4 regions of the Paenibacillus sp. JT22N1 genome follow, and region 3 is predicted to be linked to each of the others. Evidence: riboswitches for the same ligand, from Rfam matches in the RefSeq annotation. Region 3 holds a riboswitch; each other region holds the start of a gene.
What was found. A riboswitch is a leader RNA that binds a small molecule or an ion and turns the genes downstream of it on or off. The one in region 3 is predicted to bind cobalamin.
Positions count from the first base shown of each region.

Region 1: it holds a riboswitch for cobalamin, as region 3 does, so the genes downstream of both, AC58UU_RS15760 (energy-coupling factor ABC transporter permease) here and AC58UU_RS09930 (ABC transporter substrate-binding protein) in region 3, are expected to answer to the same signal.
Region 2: it holds a riboswitch for cobalamin, as region 3 does, so the genes downstream of both, cobJ (precorrin-3B C(17)-methyltransferase) here and AC58UU_RS09930 (ABC transporter substrate-binding protein) in region 3, are expected to answer to the same signal.
Region 4: it holds a riboswitch for cobalamin, as region 3 does, so the genes downstream of both, AC58UU_RS15780 ((2Fe-2S) ferredoxin domain-containing protein) here and AC58UU_RS09930 (ABC transporter substrate-binding protein) in region 3, are expected to answer to the same signal.

Region 1 covers NZ_JCAUAW010000007.1:162,735-170,869, forward strand. Annotated here, with positions in the region: gene AC58UU_RS15730 (extracellular solute-binding protein) at 1-587, opposite strand, end outside; gene AC58UU_RS15735 (carbohydrate ABC transporter permease) at 643-1,509, opposite strand; gene AC58UU_RS15740 (ABC transporter permease) at 1,522-2,430, opposite strand; gene AC58UU_RS15745 (helix-turn-helix transcriptional regulator) at 2,633-4,912, shown strand; gene AC58UU_RS15750 (hypothetical protein) at 5,052-5,336, shown strand; gene AC58UU_RS15755 (helix-turn-helix transcriptional regulator) at 5,352-5,573, opposite strand; cobalamin riboswitch at 6,041-6,234, shown strand; gene AC58UU_RS15760 (energy-coupling factor ABC transporter permease) at 6,383-7,162, shown strand; gene AC58UU_RS15765 (energy-coupling factor ABC transporter substrate-binding protein) at 7,159-7,443, shown strand; gene cbiQ (cobalt ECF transporter T component CbiQ) at 7,440-8,135, shown strand, end outside.
Region 2 covers NZ_JCAUAW010000006.1:348,910-357,044, reverse strand. Annotated here, with positions in the region: gene spoIVB (SpoIVB peptidase) at 1-1,129, shown strand, start outside; gene spo0A (sporulation transcription factor Spo0A) at 1,363-2,157, shown strand; gene AC58UU_RS14785 (helix-turn-helix domain-containing protein) at 2,197-2,427, shown strand; gene AC58UU_RS14780 (YjcZ family sporulation protein) at 2,572-2,667, opposite strand; gene AC58UU_RS14775 (MBL fold metallo-hydrolase) at 3,104-4,060, shown strand; gene AC58UU_RS14770 (SRPBCC family protein) at 4,069-4,545, shown strand; gene AC58UU_RS14765 (hypothetical protein) at 4,624-5,049, shown strand; gene AC58UU_RS14760 (guanylate kinase) at 5,116-5,694, opposite strand; gene AC58UU_RS14755 (hypothetical protein) at 5,858-6,088, shown strand; cobalamin riboswitch at 6,131-6,332, shown strand; gene cobJ (precorrin-3B C(17)-methyltransferase) at 6,474-8,135, shown strand, end outside.
Region 3 covers NZ_JCAUAW010000004.1:169,214-177,348, reverse strand. Annotated here, with positions in the region: gene cbiB (adenosylcobinamide-phosphate synthase CbiB) at 1-62, opposite strand, end outside; gene cobU (bifunctional adenosylcobinamide kinase/adenosylcobinamide-phosphate guanylyltransferase) at 94-654, opposite strand; gene cobT (nicotinate-nucleotide--dimethylbenzimidazole phosphoribosyltransferase) at 722-1,795, opposite strand; gene AC58UU_RS09940 (ABC transporter ATP-binding protein) at 1,819-2,595, opposite strand; gene AC58UU_RS09935 (FecCD family ABC transporter permease) at 2,601-3,638, opposite strand; gene AC58UU_RS09930 (ABC transporter substrate-binding protein) at 3,640-4,653, opposite strand; cobalamin riboswitch at 4,806-4,958, opposite strand; gene AC58UU_RS09925 (hypothetical protein) at 4,991-5,518, opposite strand; gene AC58UU_RS09920 (aspartyl-phosphate phosphatase Spo0E family protein) at 5,580-5,846, opposite strand; gene AC58UU_RS09915 (aminotransferase class I/II-fold pyridoxal phosphate-dependent enzyme) at 5,915-7,120, opposite strand; gene AC58UU_RS09910 (Lrp/AsnC family transcriptional regulator) at 7,136-7,627, opposite strand; gene AC58UU_RS09905 (hypothetical protein) at 7,810-8,106, opposite strand.
Region 4 covers NZ_JCAUAW010000007.1:171,360-179,494, reverse strand. Annotated here, with positions in the region: gene AC58UU_RS15820 (phosphatidylglycerophosphatase A family protein) at 1-371, opposite strand, end outside; gene AC58UU_RS15815 (GerMN domain-containing protein) at 656-1,669, shown strand; gene rph (ribonuclease PH) at 1,865-2,623, shown strand; gene AC58UU_RS15805 (XTP/dITP diphosphatase) at 2,607-3,254, shown strand; gene asnB (asparagine synthase (glutamine-hydrolyzing)) at 3,309-5,153, opposite strand; gene AC58UU_RS15795 (hypothetical protein) at 5,332-5,688, shown strand; gene AC58UU_RS15790 (DUF4023 family protein) at 5,735-5,848, shown strand; gene AC58UU_RS15785 (hypothetical protein) at 6,020-6,157, shown strand; cobalamin riboswitch at 6,291-6,493, shown strand; gene AC58UU_RS15780 ((2Fe-2S) ferredoxin domain-containing protein) at 6,526-6,894, shown strand; gene AC58UU_RS15775 (energy-coupling factor ABC transporter ATP-binding protein) at 7,679-8,135, opposite strand, start outside.

The DNA.
Region 1 (8,135 bases), on a different contig from region 3:
TTGAGCACGGTATACAGTTCATCGAAGTTGGTTGGAGCAGTTAGGTTATGCTTTTGGAACACATCCTGCCGATACATCCAAATCATTCGGTTTGCTTCGCCAAACCCTTCATTGGGAAACATGTACATGTTCCCGTCTGCCGCCAATTGCGCTTTCGCAATCTCCGGATATTTCTCCATCCATTTAGTGAAATTCGGCATATCAGCCTTGTAATCTAAAATGTTGACAAGAGCGCCCTGTTGTCCGAATTTATTAGTCTGCGATCTTCCATACATAAACATCAGATCAGGCATATCTCCCGAGGCGATCGATAAGTTAATCGTATCCTCGAGCTTACCGGAAGGTGTTTGCACATTAAATGTGGCCCCTGTTTTCTCCTCGATCATCTTCCAGACTGGCCAATCTTTATTGTAAGGATAGCTGGGGTGGGAATCGGTTAACATCGTAAACGTCTTTTTCGTCAAAGCTCCAGATTTCTCCGGATTAGTTGTCGCAGCTTGGCCGCCTTCTTGCTTCTTTTCACTGCAGCCTGCAATTAATGTCATACTCAACATGATCATCATGAATAGAAATAATCCTTTTTTCACTGCAACCGCTCCTTTTTTACTACGTCATCCATCTGTAGACCAAATAAGAAATCCTTTATCCTTTGATCGCCCCGATCATCACCCCCTTAACGAAATACTTTTGCAGGAATGGATACACGGCGAGAATAGGCAAGGTAGCTACCATTATCGTGGCATACTTTAAGGATTCTTCCACAATGACCTGATCGCCTCCTATCCCCATAGCATCCGAAAAATTTAATTGGCCTGCCAGGACGATATTCCGTAAAATAACCTGCAACGGAAATAGATCGGGATTACGTAAATATAAGAGGGGAAGCATGAAATTGTTCCACATGGCTACGGCATAAAAAAGTCCTATTGTCGCAAAAATGGCCTTGGACAGCGGCATGACGATTCTAAAGAAAATGCCTAATTCATTTAAACCATCGATCTTTCCGGATTCCTCCAGCTCTACTGGAACTCCGCTGTAAAACGTTCTCATGATCAACAGGTTCCAGGTACTTACGACCGCCGGCAATACCATCCCCCATAGCGTATCCATCAACCCGTAGGATTTGACGACCAGAAAGGTTGGAATCATGCCTCCGTTGAAAAACATGGTGAACACGATCATTAAAGTGAAGACTTTGAAGAAGGGCATCTCTCTCTTGGACAGCGAATAGGCTCCCAGTGAAGTAATCATTAAGGAGAGAGCGGTCCCCACAATCGTATAGATCAGCGTATTCACATAACCTGTTAAAATACGGGGGTCATTCAAAACAAATTTGTACATATCCAGATTAATCCCTTTTGGAAAAAATGAGATCTCGCCCTTCATCACATAAACATCCTTACTTAAGGATACGGCTATCATGTACAAGAAGGGATACAGCGTGACAATAACAACACCGAGTAAAACGACAACATTGATCACCGTAAAAAGAGAGATCCTTGATTTCATGAGACAGCTCCTTCACCATAAGCTTGTTTCAGATAGCTTCCGGCTTGCATAGTTTGTTGAAACAATAAAGACTAAACTGACCAACCCTGTAAATACATCAATAGCCGAAGCGTAACTAAAGTTACCCTGCATGAGTCCGACCCGGTAAACATAGGTGCTTAGAATATCCGCGGTCTCGTAGGTGGCTGGATTGTAGAGCAGGAAAACCTTCTCAAAGCCAATCTCAATCACTTTGCCAACATTCAGAATAAGTAGAATAACAATAGTAGGTGCAATTCCCGGTATGGTGATGTGCCATAGCTTTCTCAGACGCGAAGCGCCGTCCATCTCAGAGGCTTCATACAGCATCGGGTCAATGGAAGTTAGTGCGGCCAAATATAGAATCGTTTCCCATCCTACATGCTGCCAGATTTCCGAAAGCACATACACGGAACGAAACATATCCGGCATTAGCATAAAATTAATCTTTTCAAAATCGAGTGCTTCAATGAGCTTGTTGACAACGCCCCCTGAAGGAGACAAGAACATGACAACCATACTGGCTACTATGACATTCGAGATAAAATGAGGTAAATAGCTAATCGTTTGCACAAATCGTTTTAACATCATATTCTTCAATTCATTAAGCAGAAGCGCGAGAACAATCGGTGCGGGGAATCCAAAAATCAATTTATACATTCCCAGCAAGAAGGTGTTTCTTAAAAGCTTTAAAAGATCCGGGTTGTTAAAAAACATGAAATAATATTTGAATCCGACCCATTCACTCCCCATAACGCCTACAAAAGGATTGTAGTTTTTGAAAGAAATGACGATTCCGAACATGGGAACATATTTAAATAAAATGTAATACAACAAGCACGGCAGAAACATTAGAAGTAAATATTTGTGCTTGATCATTTTTTGCGCCATGGTATCCTGCATAGGCTTTCTGATCTCCCCTTAGCTTTTCAAATTTCATTAACAACGGTTTGTCGAACCTTGTAACCATATCTTACTTGGTCCGGCTGTAATCACAATGCTCAACATTCTAGAAGGCTATCCGTAAGCCGAAAAACTTAAAGATCGGATAACATTCGATAAAATGGCTAGCTTGCCGTGACTCTAAAACTCACAGGAATATGCTATGATTATGGAAAAAAAGGGGATGAACATGATGCTGTTCAAGCAAACATATCTTAAACACAAAAACAGCAGCTTATTTATAAAGTTAATGATGAGCTTCATGATCATTGTGGTCATACTGGTTTCGTTCAATTTTATGTCCAACTCTTTTTTTCTCAACAACATACAAAATGAAATCGTGAACACAAGTCAGGCTAACCTGAATACCACCGTTAATGATTATGAAAATCATATATTATCGATCAAAAAGTTCGGAATGAGCCTGCACGTCAATGAAAATGCGAAGCTATTGAACGGTTCGACCGGGGGGCAGATCAACTCTATGCTGCTATACCGCATTCGAAACGAGCTTCAATCCATGTTAGCGGACTCCTATTTAATGATCGATAACATTATTTACTTACTGGGTGATCATTCGATCGTGATTGAAAAGGAAGGGACAAGGACTTTCGAGGAAATGTTCGTCAATTATTATGGGAACAAGGTGTATACCAAGGATTTTTGGCTTCAGGAGCTAGCAAAGCCATATAGCTTCAAGCTGTTTCCCGAATCTGCATTTTTCATGAACTCTTTCGGACAGCAGATCTATAGAGGTCAATTCATCCCAGTGTTGGTCAAAAATCAATTCAATCCCCAATTTTCCTTGATCATTCTGTTGAATAGCAGGAGTATGTTCGCTTCTTTTTATCAGCCGGTCAAAGACGGCAAGCTGTTTATTTCCGATGAAACGGGCACGACTATTTATGCCTCTGATTCGGATTATTCAGCAATTCCCTCTTCTTTACTGGCCTCCGGTCAGAAGACCGGATATATCCAGCAAGGCAAAAATTACTTGTACTATCAGGTGGGCAAGGAAACCGGATATACGTATACCAGTGTTATTCCCTCTTCACAAATCAAAGCAAAAATCGTGCGTTTGAACTGGCTGTTAGCTGGATTTCTCCTATTGTCTATAGCAATTAGTCTCGGAGCATCAATTTTTTTCACGAAACGCTTGAACAATCCGATCCGCAAAATATTGGACTCCATTCAACACCATCATGTATCCATGCCTACAAACAGCAGCATCAGAGAATTCGATTTCATTAGCGAAAAGATTAAGGATATTTCGCAAGCTCATCACGATATCCGACAGGACTTGACTCGGAAGAACTCGCTTCTGAAAAATTACGCGTACATCAATCATCTCAAACAAATTCACACCAACACGCAAGATTTGAAGATGCATATGGCTTTTGACACACCGTTTGTTCTTATCGGTTTTCATTTGATCTTTAGAAGCCATAACCTAAAGCAAATCGACATTCATATACCGAAGGCTTCTTTCTTTATCAGAGAGCTGATCCATACCCATATTTCGCAATCGTTTAACGACTCGTTAACCTTTCAAATTGAGCAGAATTTAATCCTTACCCTTATTTTCTCGAAGGGTGACGAGGCGAACCAGATCGAAGAACATCTACAACGGTTGAGGAAAATATTCGATATGGATCAGCTATACTGCTTGATCACGATCGCAGTCAGTCCGCATCAAACAGACCCGACCTCTTTTACAGAAACCTATGGACACATTTTACGATTACTGGAGTCGAGGAAATTAGGAGAGGATGCCCAGATTATCCCTTTTTCCACTAAAATAACAGGAGATATACCTGAGGATTGGGAAAGAAACGAGCTCCAAGCACATATGGATGCCGGGAACGAGAAGGAGTTATTGCGAATAGGCAGAAAGATGCTTGCTTTACTGGAAAAAAAGGAAGCATCCGTTGAGTATTTCGTTCGATTTGCCCAAACCTTTTCCCAGCAATTGTTGAAAAACTTCTCGCCTGCTGAACGGGATCGTCTGTTAGAAACCATACAGGATGAGAAGCCCCATGATTGTTATACCTTAGAGGCGTTTGATCGATATCTGGAGCAGCTTGTGGCAGCGGCCTGTATCCTATACGACCATAAAAAGGATCAAACAGATCCGATATGCGACTTCGTTCTGACCTACATTCACAACCATTATGGTGACGATATCTCATTAGATATCATCTCTGATCATCTGAAAATAACGTCGTCCTATTTATCCACTTATTTCAAAGAAAAGATGGGAATGAATTTTAGTGATTATGTGCAAACCTATCGAATGAAAAAAGCAGCCGAGCTGCTGGAGACATCAGAATTGAAGGTAAACGAAGTGGCGCAGCGAGTAGGGTACCTCAGTGTTAACTCTTTTATCCGGAACTTTAAGAAGTTTACGGGGTATCCGCCAGGTGAGTATCGAAAAAGAAATTAAAAAATCTTCATGAAGAGAGCTTTGAATGATAGTTCCTGCCGTTTTGGGAAAAAATAGTGGGAGCAATGAAGATCTTACCGGCAGCCCCGACATTGAGTTTAATAATCACAATCCACTAGTATCGGGGTAAGGTACTAACGTGAATAAGCCTAAGAGCTCCGAGCCTGATCTGATCGAATATATGCAGCTGGTGAAACAGACGAAGTTGGAGCGTTATGATACCTCCATAGATAACCATACACAAGTTCGAATCGCCAGTCTCACACCTGTATTTAAAGGGGATCTAGCAGTGCTTGGCCTTACACCCGTTCTTACGATGCCTGTTTACACAAGCGTATCAGAAATCGCGCCTGTTGTTATGGTACCTTGGAAAAAGCACACGTGGAAAGATCGTCTATCGATGATTAGAGCCTCCTTTATATAATCCCTCTGTCATCGGCTATAACACTGATCTCTCCATCGCCGCGGATTCCTGGAAAGTTATATGATCCTCGTTCCTTTTGTTTTGCTGAACCCATTCTGTAGCCTCTGACTGATCAAAAAACACCATGCCACTGACCACTTTTAAGTAAGGTAATCCCTCCTTCATCCACTTGCTTAAAGTTTGTTTTGAAACACCTATAACTTGGTAAAACTCAGTCTCCCGAATCAGATTTTGCATCTGAGTTACCTCCCTCCAATTTTTACGTTCGGATTTTAACATCGCAATTTAATTGCGCGAAATACATCTTGCGATTCCCGTCATTTGTGTCCATTCCGTGAATATCTAGATGACAAAAAGCCCAGATAAAAGTGCTGGGCGAAAACGATTTCTAGATAGCTAGGACAACAACAGGACAACCGAGCCAACCGAGAATATTTCGTGCATACCTCTAGGCAGAACAACTACATGTCAACAAGGAACGTATTTCAAGGCCTCTACGAGCTTCTCTAAGGACCGAAAGACATTTAAATGTTTCCAGACTTCTAAGCGTGCGGTCGGGGGGTTCGAATCCCTCCTGGGACGTTCATGCACGGCAAAGGATCGCGAGAAATCGCGATCTTTTTTTGTTTATCTACATTTGTTAAAATTAAAAATTCTCTATGCTACGAATCTTTCATATTATGTTATACTCTTTTCAATTACATATTTTTTCGAATAAATGAGGTGCCCTTGCGTAGCAACCAAGGGGTAACAGGGAATCGGGTGCAAATCCCGAGCGGTCCCGCCACTGTATTCGGGGAGTTTCTTTCTATCATGTCACTTGATGCATATTCAGGGAAGGCTGAAAGAATACGATGATCCGAGAGCCAGGAGACCTACCTTCATTTATGCACCCAGAAACCTTCGCGGAAAGGAGCGGTGTACGTCAAGTCTCTCGACATCTAGCTTATATTTGTCGTTTATTCGTACGTACCCACGACCAATCCATCAGGATTGGTCTTTTTTGTTCGTTACTCAAACTTCAATTTAGGAGGAATTAAAAAAACATGCAAACAAAAACACGAAAGACCAAGGTCACTAGCTTCTTACTAGTGGTTATAGGGTTAGCCCTCTATCTATTCATTAATGAACCGCAAACCGTCTACGGCATGCACATTATGGAAGGATTTCTCCCCGTAGGTTGGGCAATATTTTGGTGGGCAGCCTTCCTTCCGTTCTTCTTTCTAGGTGTCCGAGCACTTATCAAAATTACAAAAGAACATCCAGAGCTCAAAATTATGCTCGGCCTTGCTGGCGCATTCACCTTCGTACTGTCGGCATTGAAGATCCCTTCTGTAACCGGAAGCAGCTCTCACCCAACAGGTACAGGTTTAGGAGCTGTAATGTTCGGACCGCTCCCTATGAGCGTCCTAGGGTCGATTGTATTGTTGTTTCAAGCGGTTTTACTTGCTCATGGAGGACTTACTACACTCGGAGCAAATGCTTTCTCCATGGCCCTCTCCGGTCCAGTAGTTGGTTACTTCATATATAAGTCCATGATGAAAACAACCGGCAAACAAAAATGGTCGATATTTTTGGCGGCTGCTCTTGCCGACTTATCCACATACATTGTTACTTCTGTCCAATTAGCTCTTGCATTCCCAGCTGAACAAGGTGGATTTATAGCATCCTTCTTGAAATTCGGCGGCATTTTTGCCATTACGCAAATCCCTCTTGCCATTAGTGAAGGCATTTTAACCGTCTTAATATGGAATTGGTTACAATCTTACAGCCCTAAAGAGCTATCCATTCTACAACATAAAATGAAAGGAGCTTCTGAACTATGAAAACTCGAACTGCAAATACCCTCATGCTGATTGCCGTTGTATTATTAGCAGTCTTGCCCCTTATTTTCGTACAAGGTGAATTTGGTGGAGCTGATAACGCCGCTGAACAATTAATTCAGAGTATTCAACCTTCCTATACGCCATGGTTCTCTTCTTTATTTGAGCTCCCAGCTGAGACGGAAAGTATGCTATTCGCCTTACAAGCAGCCATTGGCGCTGGCTTCATAGGGTTTGCTTTTGGCTTTTTCAAAGGGAAAGCGTCTAAATCCAAAAATCAATGATGAAACAGATCGATTCACTCTCCTATAAAAATGCCTTACGCCCCCTATCACCGATGTGGAAGTGCGGTTTTGCAGTTACCATGCTGATATTTTCTTATCTTACGCATCCTGCGGTCCAGGTACTTATAGCGTTTTGGATGGCCCTGTGGACGGTAGGCTACGCTCGCATTCCAATCAAATATTATGTAACTATCATCGGTGCTGCATGTCTTTTTTTTGTAAGTAGTGTACCCGCATTAGTCGTAGAGATCCGTCCTTTGCAAGCAGCCTTGCCTGATATTCATGAGGTGGCGACATTTACATTTATTAACTGGAAGTTGTCCGTTACTTCAACTGGTCTTCTGCTAATTGGAAAATTATTCGTTCGTATTATTGCGAGCCTAAGTTGCGTGTCTTTTATTATGTTCAGTACTCCTTTTTCTGAATTGCTGCAAGTCTTACAAAAAGTTCGTGTTCCCAAGCTGGTTCTGGAAATTATGCTTATTATGTATCGGTTTCTGTTCATCCTATTTGAAATTGCCAATAACATGTATGTAGCTCAGCAATCAAGAGGCGGTCAGACCGGTTTCCAAAATAAACTAAAGGATACAGCCATTATTATTGTTCAAATGTTTATCAAAACGATGCAGCGGTATAGATCACTGTCAAATGGCCTTGTCTCCAGAGGCTTTACGGATGATATTCACATGGCC
Region 2 (8,135 bases), on a different contig from region 3:
CAAGCACTCATTTCAAGTTAATTTGAAAGAACCCATCTCTTTGCAATCCGATCACTCTGGGCAAACAGAAATGAAGCTCAAGCTGTTCGGTGCAATCCCCATCAAGACAGTTAAGGTCAATGTAGTGCCGGATTTGAAAGTCATCCCAGGTGGTCAAACGATCGGTGTGAAAATTAAGTCTGCCGGTATTTTGGTTGTAGGTCATCATTTAGTAACTGTTGCCCAAGACCAAAAAGTTTCACCTGGTGAAGAAGCGAAAATTCAAGTAGGTGATTTAATTACTAAGATCAATGGCAAAGATTCCAAGGATGTTAGTAAGGTTGCTGATCTTGTAGCCAAATCCGGAGAAAGCAAAACACCGCTGGAGCTAAAAATCCTTCGTAACAATGAACAGATTATTGTGAAGCTACAGCCTGTCTATGACATCGTAGATAAGTCCTATCGCTTAGGTCTGTACATTCGGGATTCAGCTGCGGGTGTTGGTACTCTAACCTTCTACGCACCAGATCAAGGCGTGTACGGGGCACTGGGACATGTTATCACGGATATGGATACCCAAACGCCAATCATCGTTGGTGACGGCGATATTGTGTACTCCAATGTAACCTCTATTTCTAAGAGTCATAATGGAGATCCCGGTGAGAAACATGCTACCTTGTACAAAGATAGTAAAGTCATTGGTAATATCGAAAGAAACACAGCATTCGGTATTTTTGGGAAAATGTATGCTGCTCCTGACCACAGCTTGGATAAAGAAGCTATACCTGTTGCTTTCGCTGAAGAAGTGAAAGAAGGACCTGCTCAAATTTATACAGTCGTGGAAGGACAGAAGGTTGAGAAATTTGACATTCAAGTTGTCCATGTTTCCAAACAGGACATTCCAGGAACAAAGGGTATGGTGATTAAAATCACGGATCCGCGTTTGTTAGATAAAACAGGCGGTATTGTTCAAGGGATGAGTGGCAGCCCTATTATCCAGAATGGCAAGTTAATCGGAGCCGTTACACACGTATTTGTGAATGATCCTACAAGTGGTTACGGTTGTTTCATAGAATGGATGCTTCAGGACTCAGGTATTATCCTTAGACCTTCTTCAGGAGCCTCTTACAAAGAATCAAAGGCGAGCTAGAAGCCTTTGATTCTTTATTTTATTTTAACCTCATTCTACAAGGAAAAACACGGCTTTATGTGAATTTGTCGAAAAATGTTGGAAATCGAAGATAAATATATTATTATATAAGAAAGTGAATTAAAAGAAAAGAAAAATAATATTCGACAGAAGGAATTTAAGTTGGGGTGTCGAATACCTTTACTTAAGAGAGAAACACCAACTTGTATGAGTAGCTAAAGGAGGATTTTAAGTTGCAAAAAATTCAAGTGTTACTAGCAGATGACAATCGTGAGTTTACCCATTTATTATCAGAGTTCATTGGTGAGCAAGAGGATATGGAAATTGTAGGAGTGGCGTACAACGGTAACGAAGTTCTTCGTTTTCTTGAACAACAACGTGATTTGCCGGATGTACTCATTTTAGATATTATTATGCCTCACTTGGATGGTCTGGGTGTACTTGAGAAAATGCGTGAGATGAATCTTCCCACACAACCGAAAATCATCATGCTAACCGCTTTTGGGCAAGAAAATATCACTCAAAAAGCTGTGCAACTTGGAGCCTCTTACTACATTCTCAAGCCTTTTGACATGGATACGCTAACGAACCGTATTCGCCAGCTGGTTGGTAACAATCAAGCATCCGCAACCACATCAACATCACGAGCAAATATTGTACATATGCCTAAAGGTAAAAACTTAGATGCAAATATCACTAGCATCATACATGAAATCGGCGTTCCTGCGCATATTAAAGGATATCAATATCTTCGCGAAGCGATTACGATGGTTTACAACAATATCGAAATCCTTGGTGCGATCACCAAAACTTTGTACCCAGCTATTGCTGAGAAGTACAAGACTACACCTAGCCGCGTTGAGCGCGCCATCCGTCATGCGATTGAAGTCGCTTGGACGCGCGGCAATATCGACAGTATTAGCTTTATTTTTGGCTACACGATTAACATCTCGAAGTCGAAACCGACAAATTCGGAGTTCATCGCGATGGTTGCAGATAAGCTTCGTATCGAGCATAAGGTTTCTTGAGAGGGTTAGAATCTTTATAGTGTCTCGGAGGTCATCAGAATGAAATATGAGCTCGGTCGCTGCCTACTTAGTGAGCGATTACTTGAATCCAACATGACTGCCTCTGAACTCGCTCGAACTTTACTTTACAAGCCAGAGCGGATTACCGACTTTGTTGAAAACAAAAGAATCATGCCGCTTAAGTCTGCTATATCTATCGCTGACACCCTGGGGTGTGATGTGAATGATTTGTATGAATTGGTCACGATCGAGTCCAACGTTTTGAATTGATGGCTGTACTATATATTAAAAAGAGGGCGCTCTTATCCAGAGCGTTCTTTTTTAGTTGACTTACAATGAAAAATTCTTTGATATAATTGACCACAGAAAGACTACCTATGCAGATAGGTAGCCCTTCTGTATTTGTTTTCTAAATTACCAAACAAAAGCGCTAGTGATGATAACCAGTAAAATGAACAGTACCAAGATTGCTGCTGAAGAAGTATAACCTACGCCAGTTCCACAACTCATCCGAATCAACCTCCAACTGAAAGTGATTTGTGTTTCGAGATAGCTTATGACTATTTTTGAGGAATGTTTGGGCGAATCGATTGATTGTGCTATTGTCCCTATTCTTGAAAAAATCGAGACTTTCTAGACGATTAAGGAGCATTGCCCATGCTAATCATGTAATCATAGCCCCCGTTAATTTAGTTATCTAGACGAAGGGAATTGGGGTGTTAATCAAATCTTGGAACCATACGATACGGATTTACGTTAATACATTTAGTCATAAATGACTATTTCAATAAGTTTAAACATGGAGGCAGAGAAGTTGTTACTTATATTGACGAGTATAGTAGTTGGAATTGTGTGCGTTATTGTTCTTTTTATAAATGTTTATCCTGTTTTTGGACGGAGACCTTCGAAGGAGAAGGCTCTGGCATTTTCTCGATCCTCTCAGTATTTGAATGGGAAATTCGAAAACCCAGTTCCTACTATGATGAATATGGGCTTCATGAATACCGTGGGGATCTTGCTCGATTTTGCGAAAAGCAGTCCTAATCGACGTCCAAAGACGAAATTTGCGATGGAAACCCCCAATTTGATCAAGGATCTGGAAACGAAAGTGACTTGGTTTGGTCATTCCGCTTCCTTACTTACGATCGATGGAAAAGCCTTATTATTAGATCCCATGCTCGGCAAAGCGCCTTCGCCGTTTCCGTGGTTCGGGAAGGGAAGATATAGCGGGGGATTGCCTTTTGAAATTGCGCAGCTGCCAGTGATTGATGCCGTTATTCTGTCACACGACCATTATGATCATTTGGATTATGGAACGATAATGAAAATAAAACATAAAGTGAACAAGTTTTTTGTCCCGCTTGGGGTTGGTGGTCATCTGATCAGATGGGGTGTGCAGCCTGAGAAGATCGAAGAGTATGACTGGTGGGATGAGTTTACGTTTGAAGGTTTAACGTTGGCTTGTACTCCTGCCACACACTTTTCGGGGAGAAGCATGACGGATCGCGGTGCAACCTTATGGTGCTCGTGGGTGATCAAAGGAAAGCAGTCCAGCATCTTCTTCAGTGGTGATAGTGGGTATTCCTCTCATTTCAAAAAAATTGGGCTTAAATATGGTCCGTTCGATCTTACTCTGATGGAGTGCGGTCAATACGATGATCGCTGGTCTGATATTCATATGATGCCGGAAGAAACGGTTCAAGCCCATATGGATGTGAAAGGGAAGCTGATGATACCGATACATTGGGGAGCTTTCACGCTGACCTTACATGACTGGACAGATCCGGTAGAGCGTGCAACAAGGGCCGCACATGATAACAAAGTGTCAATTGTCACACCGAAAATAGGGCAAACTGTTATCGTGAACGCCGCGGATCACCCGATAGAAACTTGGTGGAAGTAGAGGGGGCCATGCCAACTATACGACAGGAGTTACTTATTCATGCACCTATCGAGGTGTGTTTTGATTTGGCAAGGAGTATAGATATCCATGAGGAATCAACCTCCCATACGAAGGAAAGAGCGATAGCAGGCAGGACACAGGGGTTGATTGAGCGTGGAGAAACAGTGACTTGGGAAGCTTACCATTTTGGTATTAAGCAGCAATTGACTGCCCAGATTACTGAGATGGATAAGCCGCATTACTTTGTAGATGAAATGGTAAGAGGGGCGTTCAAGCGATTTCATCATACACATGAATTTGTAGCTGTAGAACAAGGCACTTTGATGGTGGATACGTTCGATTACACCTCACCTTTTGGAGGATTGGGGAAGCTTGTCGATCACTTGTTTTTAGCAAAATATATGACTCGATTTCTTGAAAAGCGCAATTACTACGTGAAGAAGATTGCCGAAGAGACAGCGAACTCTGCAAGGTCTCCAAGGTAAGAACTGGATACTAAGGCGGCCACATGGTATTATGGATAAGGCTGGTAGATCGAAGTGATCAGGAGAGAAGAAGAATCTATGGTTGAACAAAAAAGTGAACGAAAATTTCATTTTCTGGGTGTACTGCTTGGTGTAGCGGTTGATAACTTGGGGACTTTGATATCGACTGCGTTAATTGGCGGTATATATTTTGCTAATCGCCCGGTGGATGAGCAGGATGTAAATGTTATATATTCGAATGTAGGCCTATTACTTTTGCTTTTGGTAGTTGGTTTGTTCTGGTCGTTTCTTGGCGGATACATCGCCGCTAAGGTTGCGAAGCGTGCCGAATATTTCAATGCGGCCATTATTGGTGTCATCGGCGCTGCAATCGGATTTGATTCCATGTTAACCAATCATAGCATTCCGTTATGGTATGAGTTGATTGGCTTTATCGTCATCGTACCGATTTCATTATTAGGCGGATTCGTGGCCTTGAAGAGGAAAAAAGCCCCATTAAAATGAATGTTGGATCGTAAAAAAGAGACTCGGTGATGTCGATCACCGGGTCTCTTGGCGTTAATAGCACATTTAACTAGTTGTAGTTGCCATGTGGGCGAGCATGGTTGCCTTCACCTTGTCGATCGTTTCTTGTAAATTCATATTCTCAAAAACATGCTCACAATCCTTGCGGTAGGAGACTTCCTCTATGTAGTGATTCATGTAGTGGTCAATGACGTCAGTAGGCGTATTTCGAGCAAGCATACGTTCCATGATGGTTTGTTTGTTGACATAGATGAACAAGCGGATAGCTCTTTCTCCAAATGTATACTTGAAACGATTAGCTGCATAACGATTCACAATGACATAGATAAGTCCGTCTTTGCGAAGCGCTTCATCGATGTCCGCTTTCTTAATACCATAGAAATTCCCATTAATTTCAACAGTTTGAAAAAATTCACCTGCAATGTCACTATCGATGAACACTTTGCGTGAGATGAAATTATAATCCTTCCCGTTGATTTCTTTGGGTCTAGGTGTTCGAGTTGTGTAGGAGACGACAGATGAGAAACCAAGCTCTTTGGCAATGTGATGGGCAATTGTTTTACGACCAGAACCGCTAGTGCCAGTAAAGACAAACACCAATCCATTCGTTTCATGACTGCTCATATCAATTCCTCCTTCATATAATGAAAGCGTTATCTTGATAGATTCATTATAGTACGAAAATTCTGAAAATTAAAGAAATACTTTCTCGTTTTGATAGGAATCAAAGGGTAAAAATACGCTATAATAGTTAACATCACTTCGTTTAATTGAAAGGAACCTAACTATGCCTAAATATGCGAATTTAAGTGCGGAAGCAACGGAATTTTTACGTCAAAAAACGGGAAGCAGTCACTTAGAGTGCTATACCTATATTGACCCGGAGCGTGGGGAGGATAGTTTTTTTATCGTTAAAACGATCAACAAGGTCATTCAAGTTTCTTTTGCCGAAGTGACCTATAATCCAAGCAGTTACCAGAGTTTGATGGAAGGACTCTACCAGGCCATCTATGAATAAATACGTGACAACCCTATCGATAGATGGTAGGATGATCGTAATTGCATATCATAGGAATTAGGTGCCATAGATCCATTCGGGTGTATGGTTAAAAGGGAAGACCGGTGAAATACCGGCACGGACCCGCCACTGTAAAAATCGCCGTTTATTACGGTAACTCCTTGCAACATGCCACTGGGTAACAACCTGGGAAGGTGCAAGGGGATGATTAAGTCAGGAGACCTGCCTAATTCAACAACACAATAACCCTACGAGGAATTAGGGAGTGTTAGAGAGCGGTTACTTCTGGTTTTATTAACTGTAGTAATTTACCAAGCATTTCTAACATGACTTAATGTTAGGGATGCTTTTTTGTTTGTGTAATTATGGGGAAGGGTGATACAAATTGTCAGGAAAACTGCTCATTATCGGCTTTGGGCCGGGGAGTTTTGAACATATTACGAAGCGTGCACGGGAAGCGATTGGGGAAAGTGAAGTTATCATCGGATATAACACCTATGTGGATCTTATCGCAGGTCTGTTAACCGAACAGCAAGTAGTTCGAACAGGCATGACGGAAGAAGTGAGTCGTGCGCAAGAGGCTGTGCGGCAAGCGAAGCAGGGGAAGAAAGTTGCCGTTATTTCCAGTGGAGACGCCGGCGTGTATGGGATGGCCGGTCTTATCTATGAGGTATTGATGGAACAAGGCTGGACCCGTGAGAAAGGCGTTGAAGTAGAAGTGATTCCTGGCATTTCAGCTGTTCATTCGGCTGGATCTCTGTTAGGAGCGCCAATTATGCATGATTCTTGCACAATCAGCTTAAGTGATCATCTTACGCCATGGGAGCTGATTGCGAAGCGGGTGGAGGCAGCGGGGATGGCAGATTTCGTTATTGCCCTATATAACCCGCGAAGCGGTAGACGGACCAGACAGATTGTTGAGACTCAGCGCATCCTCCTAAAGTACCGTTCTCCTTTAACCCCTGTTGGGATTGTCAAAAGCGCGTATCGAGATCGTCAACATGTTGTTGTGACGACGCTTGCTGATATGCTGAATCATGATATTGGCATGTTAACGACTATCATTATTGGTAATTCCGCAACCAAGCTGTATGACGGTCTCATGATTACACCACGCGGTTATCAGCGGAAATACACATTAGGGGCTGAAACACAGCCGCTCAAACCACATCAAAGGTTGAAATCCGAGGCTGAGCCCTGGGCTTTGGAACAATTGGATGAGCAGGATTGGGATGAATCCATGGAGGAGTTCGATGAAGAAGATGAACTCTTAGATGATGAGGTCACAGAAATGAAAGAACCTTCCCAGCTGAAGTCATCGCCGAATTTGTCGCCTAGTAACTCCTTACAGCTTGCAATGGAAGCCTTGCAGCTAGTATCAGTATCCAAAGGGAATGAAGAGGTGCCATTTGAATTTGATGAGAAGCTGACTGCGACCCAATCTATCTTTGAGTTTGCAGTAAGCCCAGGTATCGCGAATAAAAAGTTAACAGCAGCCCAACTGTGTGCGTTAGGCGAGATTATTGGAGATCGTGGAGATATTGAATACTCACCGCATCATCAACTGATTGTTCGTGTGCAAACCAATAACCCTAAACAGATTACAACCGAACTAAGTGCACTTGGTTTATTATTATCACCGATTGGTGATGTTGCCCAGATCAAAGCATGCGACTTTTGTAATTTGGAAAAAGGTGAATCTATTCCTTATGCGGAAGCCATCCATCATCGGATTGGCAATCTAGAAGTACCTAAAGAGTTGAAAATTGGGTTCAACGGGTGTGGCATGGCTTGTTATGGGGCTGTTCAGCAAGATATCGGCATCGTCTACCGCAAAGAGAAATTTGATCTATTTCTTGGCGGAAAAACAGTAGGTCGAAATGCACATGCGGCTCAGCCTGTTGCAGAAGGAATTGATCCTGAGGAGCTTGTCGAATTAGTGGGCAGGATCGTAGAACGTTACCAAAAAGAAGGACATCCGAACGAGCGGTTTCATAAATTTTTCAAGCGTGTCAAAGAAATTGAAGGCTACCGCCATCAAGAAATG
Region 3 (8,135 bases):
CAGTCCAGCGCAATGGCAGCAGCCGTCATACTAACGATTTCCTGCCAAGAATATATCCACATATTGATCACCGTTCCATGCCTAAAGACTTATTTATTCCAGTCGATAAGCTCTGCTTTTTAGCTCCATGGGGATGCCTACCGTGACAAGAAATACCTGCTCACATACCTCAGCTAAGCGTTGATTCATTCGTCCTGCCAGGTCTCGAAAACTGCGGCCAAGCGGATATTCCGGCACAATGCCGTCACCTACTTCATTCGTTACCAAGATGAGGTGTCCACGGTAGGAGGACACTGCTTCTACAAGCTCGTCTATGCGTTTCATTACCCGAGCAGAAGCATCTACTTCTCCCTCATGATGGAGCAACCAATTGGACAGCCAAAGTGTCAAACAGTCGACCAAGACCACGGCATCCTCCCCACTCTCCTGCAAGCGGAGCAGTAATTCCCTCAGTTGGAAAGGCTCCTCCCGAGTATCCCATGGATACCCCGAGGCAAGCCTCATCTGCTGATGCAGCTCAACACGCTCCTTCATTTCCTCATCGTAGATGTGGGAAGTCGCGATATAAATCCCTCGTTCGCTGCCATGCATGGCGAGCTTCTCCGCGAAGGAGCTCTTGCCGCTGCGCGCGCCGCCCGTAACCAAAACTGCCATGGCGCCTTCGCCTCCTTATCAATGCTTACTGCGTAAGCTTGCCTTACCCCGGCATGCCCCTACACGGCTACCCCCGCGACACGCCTGCGCTTTCGAATGTCGCCATTTCCTTCATGATCTTGCCTGCGGCATCGATCAAGTTAAAAGCAAGCACCGCGCCCGTTCCTTCGCCCAGGCGCATATCCATCTGCAGCATCGCTGCGAGGCCAACCGCTTCGAGCAGCTTCGCATGCCCCTGCTCCTGCGATAAGTGCGAAGCGAGCATGTAGGACGCGCTTAGCGGTGCTAATCGGCTCGCCACAAGTGCAGCTGCCGACGAGATGAAGCCGTCGACGACCACCGGACAGCGATTCTTCGCTGCGCCGAGAATCACGCCAACAAGTCCAGCGATCTCCAATCCGCCGACCTTCATTAACACATCGAGCGCATACTCAGCGCTTGATCTATTCACCTCATCCACACAAAGCCCATTCACATCCAGCGCCTTATTCACAACAGACACTTTATGCAACCATTTGCCATCATCAATGCCCGTTCCGCGGCCAACTGCTATGCTGGCATCCAAGCCCGTCAAAGCGCATAGAATCGCAGCGCTTGCCGTTGTATTGCCAATCCCCATATCTCCCATAGCAAAGAGTCGATAGCCCTTTCCCACCAATTCATCTACAACTTCTACACCAGCTTGTATTGCCTGCACAGTCTCATCCAACGTTAGTGCCGCTTCACGCGCCATATTACGTGTCCCTTTTCTTACTTTACGAGAAACGAGATTAGGATGCTCCAGGTCAGCATTAACCCCCATATCGACACAGACAACTTCAGCGCCGGCATGTCTGGCAAGAACGTTGACTGCAGCCCCGCCATAAAGGAAATTAAGCACCATTTGAGGCGTTACTTCCGCCGGAAATGCACTAATTCCTTCTTCACATACGCCGTGATCCCCGGCCATTACGATAACCGCTTTTTTCTCAAAAATCGGCATCACTTCGCCCGTAATTCCAGCAACCTGACGCGCAATATCTTCCAGTTTCCCGAGGCTTCCCTGTGGTTTCGTCAACTGATTTAAATGCTCATTTGCTTGGTTCACTACCTCTTGATAAATAGGCTTAATGCTATCTATAATCTCTTGCAACTTATTCATGATTGTGTCCTCCGATAGCTCAACTATTTTCCTGGCTGTAATAAAATTTGCGGCGCATCGTTAACGGGGTGCTGCAGGACAATCGGTTCTGTTCCATACACTTCGCTGATTAATCCGCTGGTAATGATTTCATCAGGTGTTCCTATCGCTGCAAGCTCGCCATTATGTATAACCATTAAACGCGTGCAGTACTGCGCAGCCAAATTCAAGTCATGCAGGACAGCTACAACCGTCAACTCGGATTCTAGCTGCCATTCCTTGATGTAGTCCATCATCTGTACTTGATATCCGATATCCAAGAACGTTGTTGGTTCATCCAGCATAAGCAGCCGCGGCTGCTGCGCCATCACTTTAGCAAGAGCGACACGCTGCCTTTCACCGCCGCTGAGGCGCTCGATTGTTCGATCAATCAGCGGTTCCAAGTGCAGCTTCCGGACAATCCCATCAATTAAACCTTCCGCATCAGCCGGCTCCTCACCAAGCCAATTCTGAAAAGGATATCGGCCCATTTCCACCACTTCACGGACCGTAAAGCCTACTGGAGGCAGCGCATCCTGCTGGAGGACAGCAAGCCATCTAGCCAGCTCTTTTCGTGAATAGGAGGATACTAATCGGCCACCCAGGTCAACACTTCCGTTTTTAACAGGATCAATCCCTGATATTAGACGGAGTAACGTCGACTTACCGCTGCCGTTTGGCCCAATAATGCCAAAAAATTCACCCTGCTTGATCTCAAAGCTGATGTTCTCCAGCACTTGCTGTTCCTTAAAGCTTTGGGAAAGGTGCTCCACTTTAATCATCTTGATCAACCTCTTAACGTTTTCTTATCCTTGTGGAGCAAATAAGCAAAAAATGGCGCACCCAGAAATGCCGTGATAACCCCAAGTGGAATTTCGGTTGGACTCAGCAGGGTACGGGCAAGTGTATCTGCCCAGAGGACATAAACGCCGCCACCAATTGCGGACAATGGAATAATCAACCGATAATCCGGACCTACCAATAATCGCACTAAATGTGGCACGATGAGCCCTACAAAACCGATTACACCGGCAACCGAGACCGCAGCGGCAGTTAGGAATGTAGCCACAATTAGCACAATCAGCTTTGTACGTTCTACACTCACACCGAGATGTGACGCCTGCCGCTCACCCAGAGCCAGTAAATTTAACGACCTTGCATAGCTAAGCAGCACGACAAAACCGATAATTAAATAGGGTGAAATGATATAGGTATACGACCAACCTCGCATTGCCAAGCTGCCCATTAGCCAGAAAATGATTTCATTAATGACTTGATTGGAAATAGACACCATAAAGGATACAATAGCCCCTAGAAATGCCTGCATGACCACGCCTGATAAAATAAGCGTCTCCATCTTCAGCTTCCCTTCGATCTGGGCCAGCTTTAGAACTAGAAATAAAGAAATAAGTCCCGTTACGAAGGCAACAATAGGGATCGACCATTGCCCAAACCACGCCACTTGCAGTCCAAAATAGATTAAAAATGCGGCTCCTACAGAAGCCCCCGAGGATACACCGAGTGCATAAGGATCCGCAAGCGGATTGCGCAGCACACCTTGAAAAGCTGCCCCTGCAATAGAGAGTGAGGCCCCTACAAGAATTCCCAGTAATACACGAGGAAATCGTACTTTATTAATGATTTGTTCCGACGACTGCGGCCAGGTGGCATCGATGTGATCTCCCAGCCAAGGGATATGCTTGGCGAGAATACTGGCAATTTGCAGAACGGGGAGATTAGCAGTGCCAAGCGATAAGCTCGCCACAATAGAAAGAAGAAGGAGTATAACCCCTACTCCTCCCCATAGCATTAATTTTCTTTTCATTTTATTTCACCAGTTCGGGATAAATGCCTTTCGCCATTTCAAGCAATCCATCGGTCAGTCTTGGACCAGGACGGCTGAGCATGTTCTGGTCGAGGCCAATCACCTGCTTGTTCTTCACGGCATCAATGGCATCCCAACCGCTTCGCGTACGTATAATTTCATCAAGTGGTTTCTTGCTCTTACTATCGACAACCCCATTGGCGAACAGAATTACACCTGGGTTTTGTTGAATGATTTTCTCTTCACTGATTTGATACCAGCCTTTTCCGTCTCCTGCGACGTTAATCCCGCCAGAAAGCTTGATCAATTCATCCATGTATTCGCCACTGCCCACTGTCCATCCTGGGGCAAATTCAATGTATACCTTTTTCTTGTTCTCTTGCTTGACGTCTTTCACTGCATTAACAACCTTTTGACGGTCCGCTTTCATCTTAGCAACCACTTTTTCCGCTTGCTCCTGATGATCTGTAATCAATCCGTAAGTTTGAATGTTAGCAATGGCATCATCCAAGGTTTTCGGCTCCACTTTAAACACGTTAATATTCAAAGTACGCAGCTTTTCTACCGTATCGGGTTTCATCGAAACCCCAGTGAATACAACATTCGCGTTAGCTGCGATCACCGCTTCTTGGTTAGGTTTCGTTATGCTGCCAAGTTTCGGTTTTGTTTTAGCCGCTTCTGGATAATCATCAAAATCAGATACACCAACTATATTAGCCTCCAGCCCAATTGCAAAAAGGGCTTCAGTCTCTGCCGGGGAGACGGATGCAATACGCTCAGGCGCTTTATCAAAAGTAAACTCCTTGCCCGTAGCATCCTTTATTTTCAAAGGGTAGACCGTCTTTTTGGCTGCTGTTGATGGTGTCGTCGTTGCAGCAGGAGCTTTCGTCCCTTCCCCGCCAAGCTTAGACGGATTAGAAATTTCCGTTTCCTTTTTACCGCAAGCTGCGAGACTAATTGCTGTTACTAGCGCTACTGTAAGAATAAATGCTTTTTTTACTGAATTCCTTTTCATCTAGCAAACCCTCTCTCTGAACAATTTATTTCGATTGACCCTAACAAAAAAGCCCCTTTGTTCTCGAAGGAACAAAGGGGACGATAAATCGCGGCGCTCAGCAACCCGCAGGTTGCTTCCTGATTTAACGCGATCCTTTTCCTCGAAGGATGTCGTAAACGGCACCATGGGCAGGTATCCTGACTCTCCCGGCAACTCATGCCTGGATTACAGTGGCGGGACCGTGCCGGACTTTAACCGGCTTCCCTTTTAAGTGGCAATCTCTTCTTAATGAGCTTACCAGCACCTATGGCTGCATATTTTACTATCAATCTATTTGTCGATTATAGACTTCTTGTTACTTTTGTGCAATTACTTTGAGCACTTGTTTCGACTCATTCAACTTTGGAGCATTTTGAGGAATAAAAGCCACCAAGCCTTTTCCTTCAAAACCTTGTTCTTTCATCCATTTGTTTCCTGCAAGAGGAATACCATATAGATGCTTTTCAGCAGGCTTGCCTTCTTCGGTTATTTGAATAACACCATCCGGATAATCTTCCGGTTTGATCGTATCATCCAAAGAAACGAAACCCGCTTGATTACTAAGTGATTTGAATTGATCTTCCGCAAGAATGAAGATGCCATTGCCTCCTGCAGCCAGTTCTACAATCATTTTTTCCAACGAAAAAATAGGGGATGTATTGACTTTGACTGTAGGAACCTCGCCCACCTTGGACTTCAAGGAAATCTCCAGCTTGTCCCCTGCTTCACTTGGAAAACCATTAGAGCCCATCATAAATATAGATACATCCGGCTTCGGTCCGCCGCAACCCGTAAGGAACACCATAAGTCCCATCATCATAACCAACAGCCATTTCACTTTCATGTTGTAAGCGTACCTCCGTTTGTTATCTGAATCCATCGATAATCGCGAGAAAAGTCGGTTTTCACCGACTTTTTTTCCCATTATGCATATATTCATTTATTTTTCGGTCTAGGATTGTGCTCAATTCAACGACGGAATCAGATGTCATTTCTTCCCCATCAAAAACCATCTTTTCTAACCTGCGTCGCAGAGAATGAATCTCTTCTTCTAATAAGGTAAGGGAGTTTTGCTTCTTCGCACGCTTGGTCAACCAACGTTGTCCGAAATCCTGTTCACGAATTTGAAAATGTTTTTGATAGGTTGATAGTTGATATTCCATAAAAGCCATGCTCATCCCTCCTTACTACAAGAATACCAGTTTTCATCAATAATGAACATATTTATTTACGTTATTCATTACAATTTTCTCATAAAATTTCCAATTCTCTCTAAAGCTTCATTTAGTTGAGAAACACTATAAGCATATGAACAACGTAAGAAACCTTCTCCACCTAAACCAAACACATCTCCAGGCACGGCAGCAACCTTTGACTCAAATAATAGCCGTTGTGCAAACTCTTCTGAAGTTAATCCTGTAGCGACAATACTTGGAAATGCATAGAAAGCGCCTTGCGGCTCATGGCATTCGAGACCAATATCTCGGAACCCTTTTACAATGAGACGTCTGCGCTGGTTATAGGACTCGATCATCCGATCTTTTTCTTCCATCCCATTCGTCAACGCCTCGTGAGCAGCAACTTGACCCATGACCGGTGCGCACATCACCGTATATTGATGAATTTTGGTCATCGCCGAAATCAGCTCCTGGTGACCGCAGGCATAACCCATCCGCCAGCCTGTCATGGCAAAAGCTTTGGAGAAACCGCTAACCAAGATTGTCCGATCTTTCATACCAGGAATAGCCGCGAAGCTCACGTGCTTCTGACCATAAGTCAGCTCCGCATATATTTCATCGGAAATGACAATAAGATCCTTCTCTTCAATGACTTTGGCAATCGGAAGCCAATCCTCATAGGTCATAATACCGCCTGTTGGATTGCTAGGATAGCAGAGAATCAATATCTTGGAGCGTGGCGTAATCGCGTCGCGAAGTGCTTTCTCAGTCAGCTTGAACTGATCCTTCGCGAATGTTTCTATCCCAACAGCTACACCGCCGCTTATGCTCGTAATTGGGGAATAAGAAATATAACAAGGTTCAGGGATAAGAATCTCATCGCCGGGCGTTATCAAAGCTCGGAGTGCTAAGTCAATCGCTTCACTGCCGCCTACCGTAACAAGAACTTCATTCGATGGCTCATATTTCACTTTAAACGACGTATGAAGGTAATCGGCAATCGCTTCACGAAGCTCAGGAATACCTGAGTTTGGCGTGTATTTCGTTCTACCGCGTTCCAAAGAATGCACAGCTGCTTCACGGACATGCCAAGGTGTTGAAAAATCCGGTTCCCCTACACCAAGAGAAATAATATCTTCCTTACTGTTACTCACCAAATCAAAAAACTTCCGAATACCTGAAGGCTTCATTTCACGTACGGCAGGAGCGAGGTAGTCCTGCATCGATTTTACCTTGTTCTGCTGGATCGTTATCTCATCTTTGATCATGACATTCCCTCTTCTTTACGGCGAAACGAGCATCCGGTGATCGTCTTCCTGATCCTCGAATATAATGCCGTCTTGTTTGTATTTTTTTAATATAAAATTCGTCTTTGTTGAAAGTACACGGTCAATCGGCGAGAGCTTGTTGGACACGAAAGAAGCGACTTGTTTGAGAGAACTGCCCTCAATTTCCACAAGTAAATCATAAGCGCCAGACATGAGATAAACCGATTTGACTTCTGGATATAAATAGATCCGTTCCGCGATAGCATCAAACCCGTGTCCGCGTTCCGGCGTAATTTGCACTTCAATTAGGGCGGTAACCTTTTCGTCATCCACTTTACTCCAGTTAACTACTGTCGCGTATTTGACGATGACCTTATCCGCTTCCATCTCGCTTATCGCTCGCGCCACCTCGGCCTCCGCCGTTCCTAGCATAGTGGCGATCAAGTCCGCACTCCTGCGGGCATCTTCCTTCAGTAGTTCGAGAATATTAAGCTTCAAAGCATCCATGGTTAAACCTACCTTTCTGAAATCTGATTCGTTCATCCTTTAATCTTACAATGAATTGCTGTCCAAATTCAATTACTGAGCTTGTTTTAGAACGGAATATTTTTGTAAAACCGAATTTTCCACCTCACAAATAGTAAAAGGCCACTGGGATCTCCCGAGTAGCCTCTGCCTACCAGTAATTTTCAGGATTGTCCGTGAACCAAACTAACCTTCGATTCGGCTTGCAGCAATTTGTTCATCATAGTTCCAATTTCACGATGCTCATACGTTGGGCGTACATGGACATGACATTCTCCCGCCATACAACCGATTCCGACAAGCTTATTCTCATCATAAACCGAGATAACGTGCTCCGATTGGAAATCGTTCCAATCCACAATCGCTTGAGCTCCAAATGTTATGCATTCTTCTGTATATGTCTGTATAAATTCCTGGAATTGACCTTCTTCAGGAAGCGCATTAATGTAGGCTAATTTCACAGTATTTCCACCTTTCATCCCAAACCTTC
Region 4 (8,135 bases), on a different contig from region 3:
AAGAAACGGAATTTGCAGTCCATGAATCCAAAAAGAGAAATCGCGCCGCTGCCATATAGTCCACAGATGGACATAGCAATGGTGCGATGAACATTGTAAGCTGGGTCCTTCATACTAGCTAGAAGCTCGGAATCATGTTTGACCTTCTTTTGGAGCTCCATGAGCGTGGACATAACGTTATAGGTTTCTGTTTTGCTTAATACGCCTAGTAGAGTTGTTGTGATCATTTCATAGGGAATTTTCTTAATTCCTTTGATTTCGACGAGTAAGCGAGCAACAGCTTCTTCGATGACAGCTTGGGAATAGTGACTGAAAACTTCTTCACGGAATTCGTTGAAAATGTTTGCTTTTTCTTTAAGGAATGTTCTCATTGAAGCGCCTCCAAATTAGGTCAATTCTTATTTTTGAGTATAGCATATCTTTATAAGATGCCGAAGGAAGTTAACTCCTAGGATTTGACTTATTGTAATGTCCCACAGGGCGCCGCAGGCTTTAAATCCTGGTGCATGAGTTTTTTTCGAAATGGGACAAAAAGTAGTTATAAATCGGACAAAGCCTCGTATACATATTAATACGAAAAAGCAATGTACAGGCCATAAAAATACAGGGCAGATGCTTCGGGCTTCTGCGAAAACTTGGAGGAGGAAATAAGCTAATGAAACATCAACATTGGATTCGTTCAGCCGCTATCGCGGGGGTAATTGCCTTGCTGACCACGGGATGTTCGGTTCTGGGCACTGGGAAGAAAAGTGACATCGATGCACCTCCGACAACGGGTGCGGAAGCTGACGCGAAGACGACATCAGCAGCCGTTACGATCGATATGATCGAAGACAATTCATCACAGATGACGGTTTATGTAAAAGATGCAAAAGGATTCGTTGCTCCACTTAGTCTTGGATTACCAAAAACGGTGTCTGTCGCCAAAACGACTCTCGAGTATATGGTGGACGGAGGACCGGTTGCAAGTCTGCTTCCATCTGGTTTCCAAGCTCTGCTGCCTAAAGGTACGAAAGTCGTAAGTTTGAATGTTACATCAGACAAGCGTGCCATTGTTGATTTCTCTAAGGAGTTCCTCAATTACGATGGGCCGAATGAGAGAAAGATTTTGGAGGCTATCACTTGGAACCTGACGAGCTTTCCAACCGTAGAGAAAGTGCAGCTGCGTGTAGATGGGAAAGATCTTAAGGAGATGCCGAAAGGGAAGACACCGCTGGATATTCCTCTTGCTCGCTCTATGGGGATCAACATTGAGAAGGCTGAGGACGCTGAATTTGGTCAATCCACACCGGTTACACTCTATTTCTTGAATCAAAATGATCAAAATTACAAATATTATGTACCTGTTACAAGGCTCGTCAAAAGGACAGATGATGTCGCGAAAGCGGTTGTCGAACAGTTGATCAAAGGGCCTGATCAGAAGAAGGGTCTGGCTGCTGTACTGAATGCTACTACGGAAGTTAAGAGCATTAAGCCGTCTGATGGTGTTATAACCGTTGACTTCTCCAATAAATTCCTTGGCGCCGATCAGAAAGCATCCACCGAAGCTATGCAGTCTGTTATTCTTTCATTGACTGAGAACACAAGCTTTAAACAAGTCCAAATTAAAGTGGATGGTGCTGTGAAGCCTGTAACTAAAACAGCTCATATTAATCCGGCTAAGCTTTAAGAAGCTTTCCCGGTTCTAACGACCTCTATGCAAAAGCGCTGTCTTTGACAAGCCGCTTGCATAGGGGTTTTCTCAGCATTATAATCAATGTTCGGCATCATTGTTTTGGCTCGGGATGCTTTTCGCTGGCTACTTTGTTACAATGGGGCGTAGGAACAAGCTTCTGATGGAAGCAACAGGAGGAGAACAACATTTATGAGAATTGGCGGAAGAACGAATCAAGAACTGCGACCAATGAAAATAACCCCTCATTATATAAAACACGCGGAAGGCTCGGTGCTTATTGAGGTCGGGGATACCAAAGTGATTTGTACAGCGACGATTGAAGAGCGAGTCCCACCTTTTATGAAAGGTCAAGGGAAAGGATGGGTAACAGCCGAATATTCGATGCTACCACGTGCTACGCAGGTTAGAAATCAGCGTGAAGCTGCCAAAGGCAAGCTTGGTGGACGTACGATGGAGATTCAGCGTCTTATAGGCCGTGCGCTTCGTTCCGTGGTGAATTTGGAAGCATTAGGCGAAAGATCTATTACACTGGATTGCGATGTTATTCAAGCTGATGGCGGAACTCGTACTACGTCAATTACAGGTGCTTTTGTTGCTATGGCATTTGCCATCGATAAGCTGGCGACAGACAAAAAATTAGCCAAATTCCCGATTAACGACTTTCTGGCTTCTGTGAGCGTTGGTGTTATCGGCCAAACACCGCGGCTGGATCTGAATTATGAAGAAGATTCACATGCTAAAGTAGATATGAACGTCGTGATGACGGGGCAGGGTCAATTCGTAGAAATCCAAGGAACAGGCGAGGATGCACCTTTTTCCCGTAATGAACTGGATGAACTGCTCGCTCTTGCTGAAACAGGCATCCATACGATGATTGAAGAGCAATCTAAAGTATTAGGCCCGATCGCTGATCGCATTCGAGGTGTACATCATGCTGCTACAAAGTAATTTCGTCGTCATTGCAACACGTAACGAGGGTAAAGTCAAAGAGTTTGCGAAGCTTTTTGGAGCAAAAGGCTACAAAGTTCGCTGCTTAACGGACTATACGGATCTTCCAGAAATCGTGGAGAGCGGAACGACGTTTGCAGAAAATGCACGGATTAAAGCGCAGATTATTTCGGCACATCTCCATGTGCCGGTTCTTGCCGATGATTCAGGTTTGTGTGTAGCGGCTTTGAACGGTGAACCGGGTGTTTATTCAGCCAGGTACGCTGGAGAGAATGCTACGGATGAAGACAATAATGCTAAGCTGCTGCAAGAATTAAGTGAGGTAGGTTCTGTAGAAGGATTGCCTGCTAGTGCAGAACACCCAAAGCTTCTAAGCGAAGCTTCCTATGTTTGTGCGCTTACACTCATCGACCCTGTAGCTAATGAAGTGATTGAAGCTGAGGACTCCTGCCGTGGTTACATTATCGGGGAAGAACGTGGCGATAGCGGCTTCGGCTATGATCCGTTGTTTTATATCCCATCTCTTGGGAGAACGATGGCTGAATTAACAATGGAAGAGAAGAATGAGATAAGCCATCGAGCCAAAGCTTTACGCATGTTTTTGGATAGACTTCCTGATCAGAACGACTAATATCATGAAGAAAACCTGCTTTCCACTTCATCGGTGGGAAGCAGGTTTATTCATTTATCGAATGGAAATTTTATAGGAACGTAACCAAGTATCCACTTGTGCCAAATAGGCGAATAGTTGAGGACCTGTCATTAACTGACCAAACCATGGGAGATCGAAATCATTCGTCTCTGAGCTGGCAAGTGCACGGATTTTCTTAACATCAATGAAGGGAAGCAAGGGTGAGCTGGGATCATCCAGAATCTCCAGCACCCATTTTCTCATAGCGGCTAAATAATTAGGGTTGTGTGTCTTTGGATAAGGACTCTTCTTGCGAGTTAGCACATCGTCAGGTAGAACGCCTCTGAGTGCTTTGCGCAAAATACCTTTCTCCCGATCACCCGATGTTTTGATTTCCCAGGGAATATTCCAAACATACTCGACAAGACGGTGATCGCAGAAAGGGACGCGGACTTCAAGGCCGACCGCCATACTCATCCGATCCTTACGATCCAAAAGTGTTGGCATGAACCGGGTAATGTTTAAGTAAGACATTTCTCGCATACGGTTTTGCTGCTGTGTTTCTCCAGCTAACCGCGGCACTTCGTTCAATGCTTGCTGATACCGATTGCTCACATATTCGACTGGTTTGATCCAATCCACAAGATCGGGAGCCAGCAGGTCGACTCGATTGTTCAGTTTTAAGGACCATGGGAACGTCCCCGCAGCCAAAGCTTCTTCGTTGTGGAACCAAGGATATCCACCGAATATTTCGTCAGCAGCCTCGCCGGAAATGGCAACCGTTGCTTCTTTTTTGATCTCACGGCAAAATAAATAAAGAGACCCATCGACATCAGCCATCCCTGGTGTATCGCGGGCAAATACCGCTGTTTTCAGTGATTCCACGAGTTCAGGTGTGTCGAATTCAATATAATGATGCTCTGTCCCCAGATGCTCTGTCATTCGTTTGATCCAAGGTGCATCTGAATTTGGTTGAAATACATTTGCTTTAAAATGCTTGTCATTATCTTTGTAATCAACAGAAAAGGTATGCAAAACGCCTTGCCCGCTCTCCTTGTAATGAGCAGAAGCAAGTGCAGTAAGCGCACTAGAATCGAGTCCACCCGATAGTAGAGTACAGATGGGTACATCAGAAACAAGTTGGCGCTGGGAGGTGTCTCTAAGAAGTTGCCCAACTTGTAATGCCGTAGCGTCGATGTCGTCTGGGTGCTGGTGGCTTTCGAGCTTCCAATAGGTACGAATGGATAAGCCATTGCGGTCAAATACAGCGCATTGTCCTGGTTTGAGCTCAGACATGTTGCGATAAATCCCATGACCAGGTGTGCGAGCTGGACCTACTGCGAAGATCTCGGCCAAGCCTTCCGCACCAACTTCTGCTTCGAAGTCGGGGTGAGCGAGAATGGCTTTCGGCTCAGAGCCGAATAGAAGCACACTATTTTGATGAGAATAAAAAAGCGGCTTTACGCCAAGCCGATCTCTGACCAAATAAAGGGATTGTTCCTGATCATTCCAGGCCGCGAAAGCGAAAATGCCATTAAGTCGATCTACACAAGCTCTCCCCCACTCGATAAAGGCAACAAGCAGCACCTCTGTATCACAGGTCGTGCGGAAATGATGTCCACGAAGTTCGAGCTCCTTTTTGAGTTCAGGGGCGTTATAGAGTTCGCCATTATATACGATCGTATACGTGTAGTCTCCTTGTTTCCGTACCATGGGCTGAGCGCCGTTTTCTGGATCCATTACACTAAGACGCCGATGGCCGAGGGCACAATGCTGTGAAATCCATGTACCAGAAGCATCAGGTCCACGCAAATGGAGCGTTTCCGTCATATTTTCTAGAATGGACGGGTACCCGGTCAAGTCTTTCCGCCAATCTATCCAACCCGTTATTCCGCACATAGACGTTCCTTCCTTTCCTTATAAAGAGAGCATGATGATAAAAGGTATGCAAACTCAAGGTAGATAATGTCTGTCCAGAACTGGATGGGCGCAGTCATCCGGACGGATTTTGTGTTTTGTTGACAGGCCTGATACAATAAACCCAATTCTTACTTACTAAATGACAAAGGTGATGACAATGAAAAAGAAACACTCTAAAGCACAAATTGATTATCTGGCCTCAAGAGAGCATTTTCTGCAAATCAGTAACCAAGCGGATAAACGTATTGCAGAATTAAAAGAAGAAGGTAAAGAAGTAGGGCAAGCAGAAATGGAAGAAATTATTGAGCGTGTCGGCCTACATCGTGCTTACAATGAACTTACCCAAGCGGAGAATGTCTTGATTAACTGGACACAAACGGCTATCAAAACCGAACCGGAATTTATTCAAAACCGCACTAATTTTGAAGAATTGTACGAAAAAGTCAAAACAGATGCAGAAGCAAGAGGCGCGATTCTTAATCTTGCCATGCGTTTAAATTTAGACCTTGTGTGACATTCTAAAGAGGTAGTGCCATTCTTTCTTCAGGAGGCGAATGCTCATGGATAGTCATTTCATTAGCAAGCTGCACGACAAGCAGAGGAAAGCCGCGAAGAATCTCAGGACCCAAGGTGACGGTCAGCCAGGCAGTAATTTGCCGCACAAGAAGCACTAAAGTCTAATGGCACCATCAAGAGCCTGTAGGGAGGTTTCCTTACAGGCTTTTGCTTTTGTGTTCCCTTTGCCTTCGTCCTTTATGGGTATTTTATACAGCATATTTGGTGCGGCATCTCTCCATACTAATCAAGTGATCATTACTTCAACTCACAGGAGGATCAATCTCATCATGAGCAAAAAGAAAAGTAAAAGTATGGATCAGAGGATACAGAGCACAATCGATCATTCGAAGCAATCTTCTCGCATACAGTCGAATCTAGATTCAACAGAACCTGGACATCACCAACCGAATCGTCCTTCCGTTTAAATGTGTGATTTGAAATCGTAAATACAGCTTCGATGAAGTCCCTACCATTTGGTTGGGGCTTTTTCCTTGTATGTAAATAGACTATGAGGTAAGATGATGGTTGAGTTTAAATGATTTGAATAAACTCGGTCATAATTTCATATTCGAAATAGGTGCTTGCACCTCGCTATCCAAGCGCAGGGTAAGCTTAAAAGGGAAGATCGGTTCAAAGCCGACGCGGTCCCGCCACTGTAACAGAGGAGTCAACGTCTCTATGCCACTGATCGACCGATTGGGAAGGCTGACGTTTGATGAAGATCCTGAAGCCAGGAGACCTGCCTATTTCAGCAGCACAGTTATATACCTACGGGAGATAGGGAGGTGTTCTTATGAGTACGTGGGATCTATCAACAGTCCAACATCATGTACTTATCTGTAACGGAGGATCTTGTCTGAAAAATTCAGGAGATGAAACAACGCTAGCCATCCGAGATGAAATTTCGAAGCACGGAGCCGAGCATCTAATACATACAACTCGGACTAGATGTAATGGGCGCTGTCAGGATGCAGGTGTTGTTACGGTGTATCCGCAAGGGATTTGGTACAAGGAAATGACACCAGAGACTGGGAGAAGGCTTGTTAGAGAGCATTTATTAGAGGGGAAACCACTCCAAGAACATATGATTTATAGCTTTGAGGAACGCTTTGTGCCAACCGGAAAAGGAAATAAGGGCATTAGTCGCATACAAAGTAAATAATCAGATAATGAAAGTTTGAAAAGGTAGATATCCCAAATGGTTTATAAACCTTTTGGGATATCTACCTTAAAGCACGTATCCATAAGGACTTCCGCCAATAGGGGGAGGTCCTCTTTGGTCAGAATTTATATGTTTTAGGTAAGGGGTGAGCAAAGCTTACCCCTTATTTATTCGTGCCCTCCAGATTAAGCACGTTTTCAGAGCTTATTTGGCACGGACGCGCAGGATGGTCTGCTGAGAAGTCGATATTCAGCATCTCAGACTCTGTCGACTCGGCGAGCTCTCACTGAAAGCGCGGTTATCGCGCTTATTGGTTCGGGTGCTCCTGAATAAGCGCGTTTTCCGCGCTTATTCAGCGCGGGCGCGCAGGATGGTCTGCTGAGAAGTCGATTTTCAGCTTCTCAGACTCTGTCGGCTCGCAGAGCTCTCGCTGAAAGCGCGGTTTTCGCGCTTATTGGTTCGGGTGCTCCTGAATAAGCGCGTTTTCAGAGCTTATTTGGCACGGACGTGCAGGATGGTCTGCTGAGAAGTCGATATTCAGCTTCTCAGACTCTGTCGACCTTGGCGAGCTCTCACTGAAAGCGCGGTTTTCGCGCTTATTTGTCATACATGTTCATAATGGAACGACAAGCCACTAAGGTGGATGAAAAGAGCTAAACATTGAATTAGCGGAACGAGAGGGCTACCATTAATAGATGCATGCATACATGAAGAAGCTGTCCCTCTAACTATTTATCACTGTTGGGACAGCCACTTTTAACTTATATAGAGTCGTTGATGATAATTATAAATAGACTTTTTGTAATAATGCTGTAAAGTCCTTCACATTCCTTGGTGCCGAGACTCCCCGACGACTAGCTTCAGGCAATGCTTCCCACAAATCTAGCAGCATGGGCCTATCAAGACCAAGCATATTGATAGCCTTGCTATCATTGAATATTTCATCTGGCGTGCCTTCCATGACGCATTGTCCTTGATCCATCACTAGAATCCAATCAGCCCATGAGTAAGCTAGGTTCATATCATGGGTGGCCATGACTAACGTGATTCCGCGGCTATGTATACGGTCAAGTTCCTCGACAAGCTGTTGTTCCGAGATGCGATCCAGATAGGCCGTTGGTTCATCCAGAAGCAGCAGCTTTGGTTCAAGCACAAGCACACCGGCTAGGGCTACTCGTTTCTTTTGACCAAGGCTCAAGTGGTGAATGGGTGTATGTGCTAAATGTTCGAGTCCCATCGTA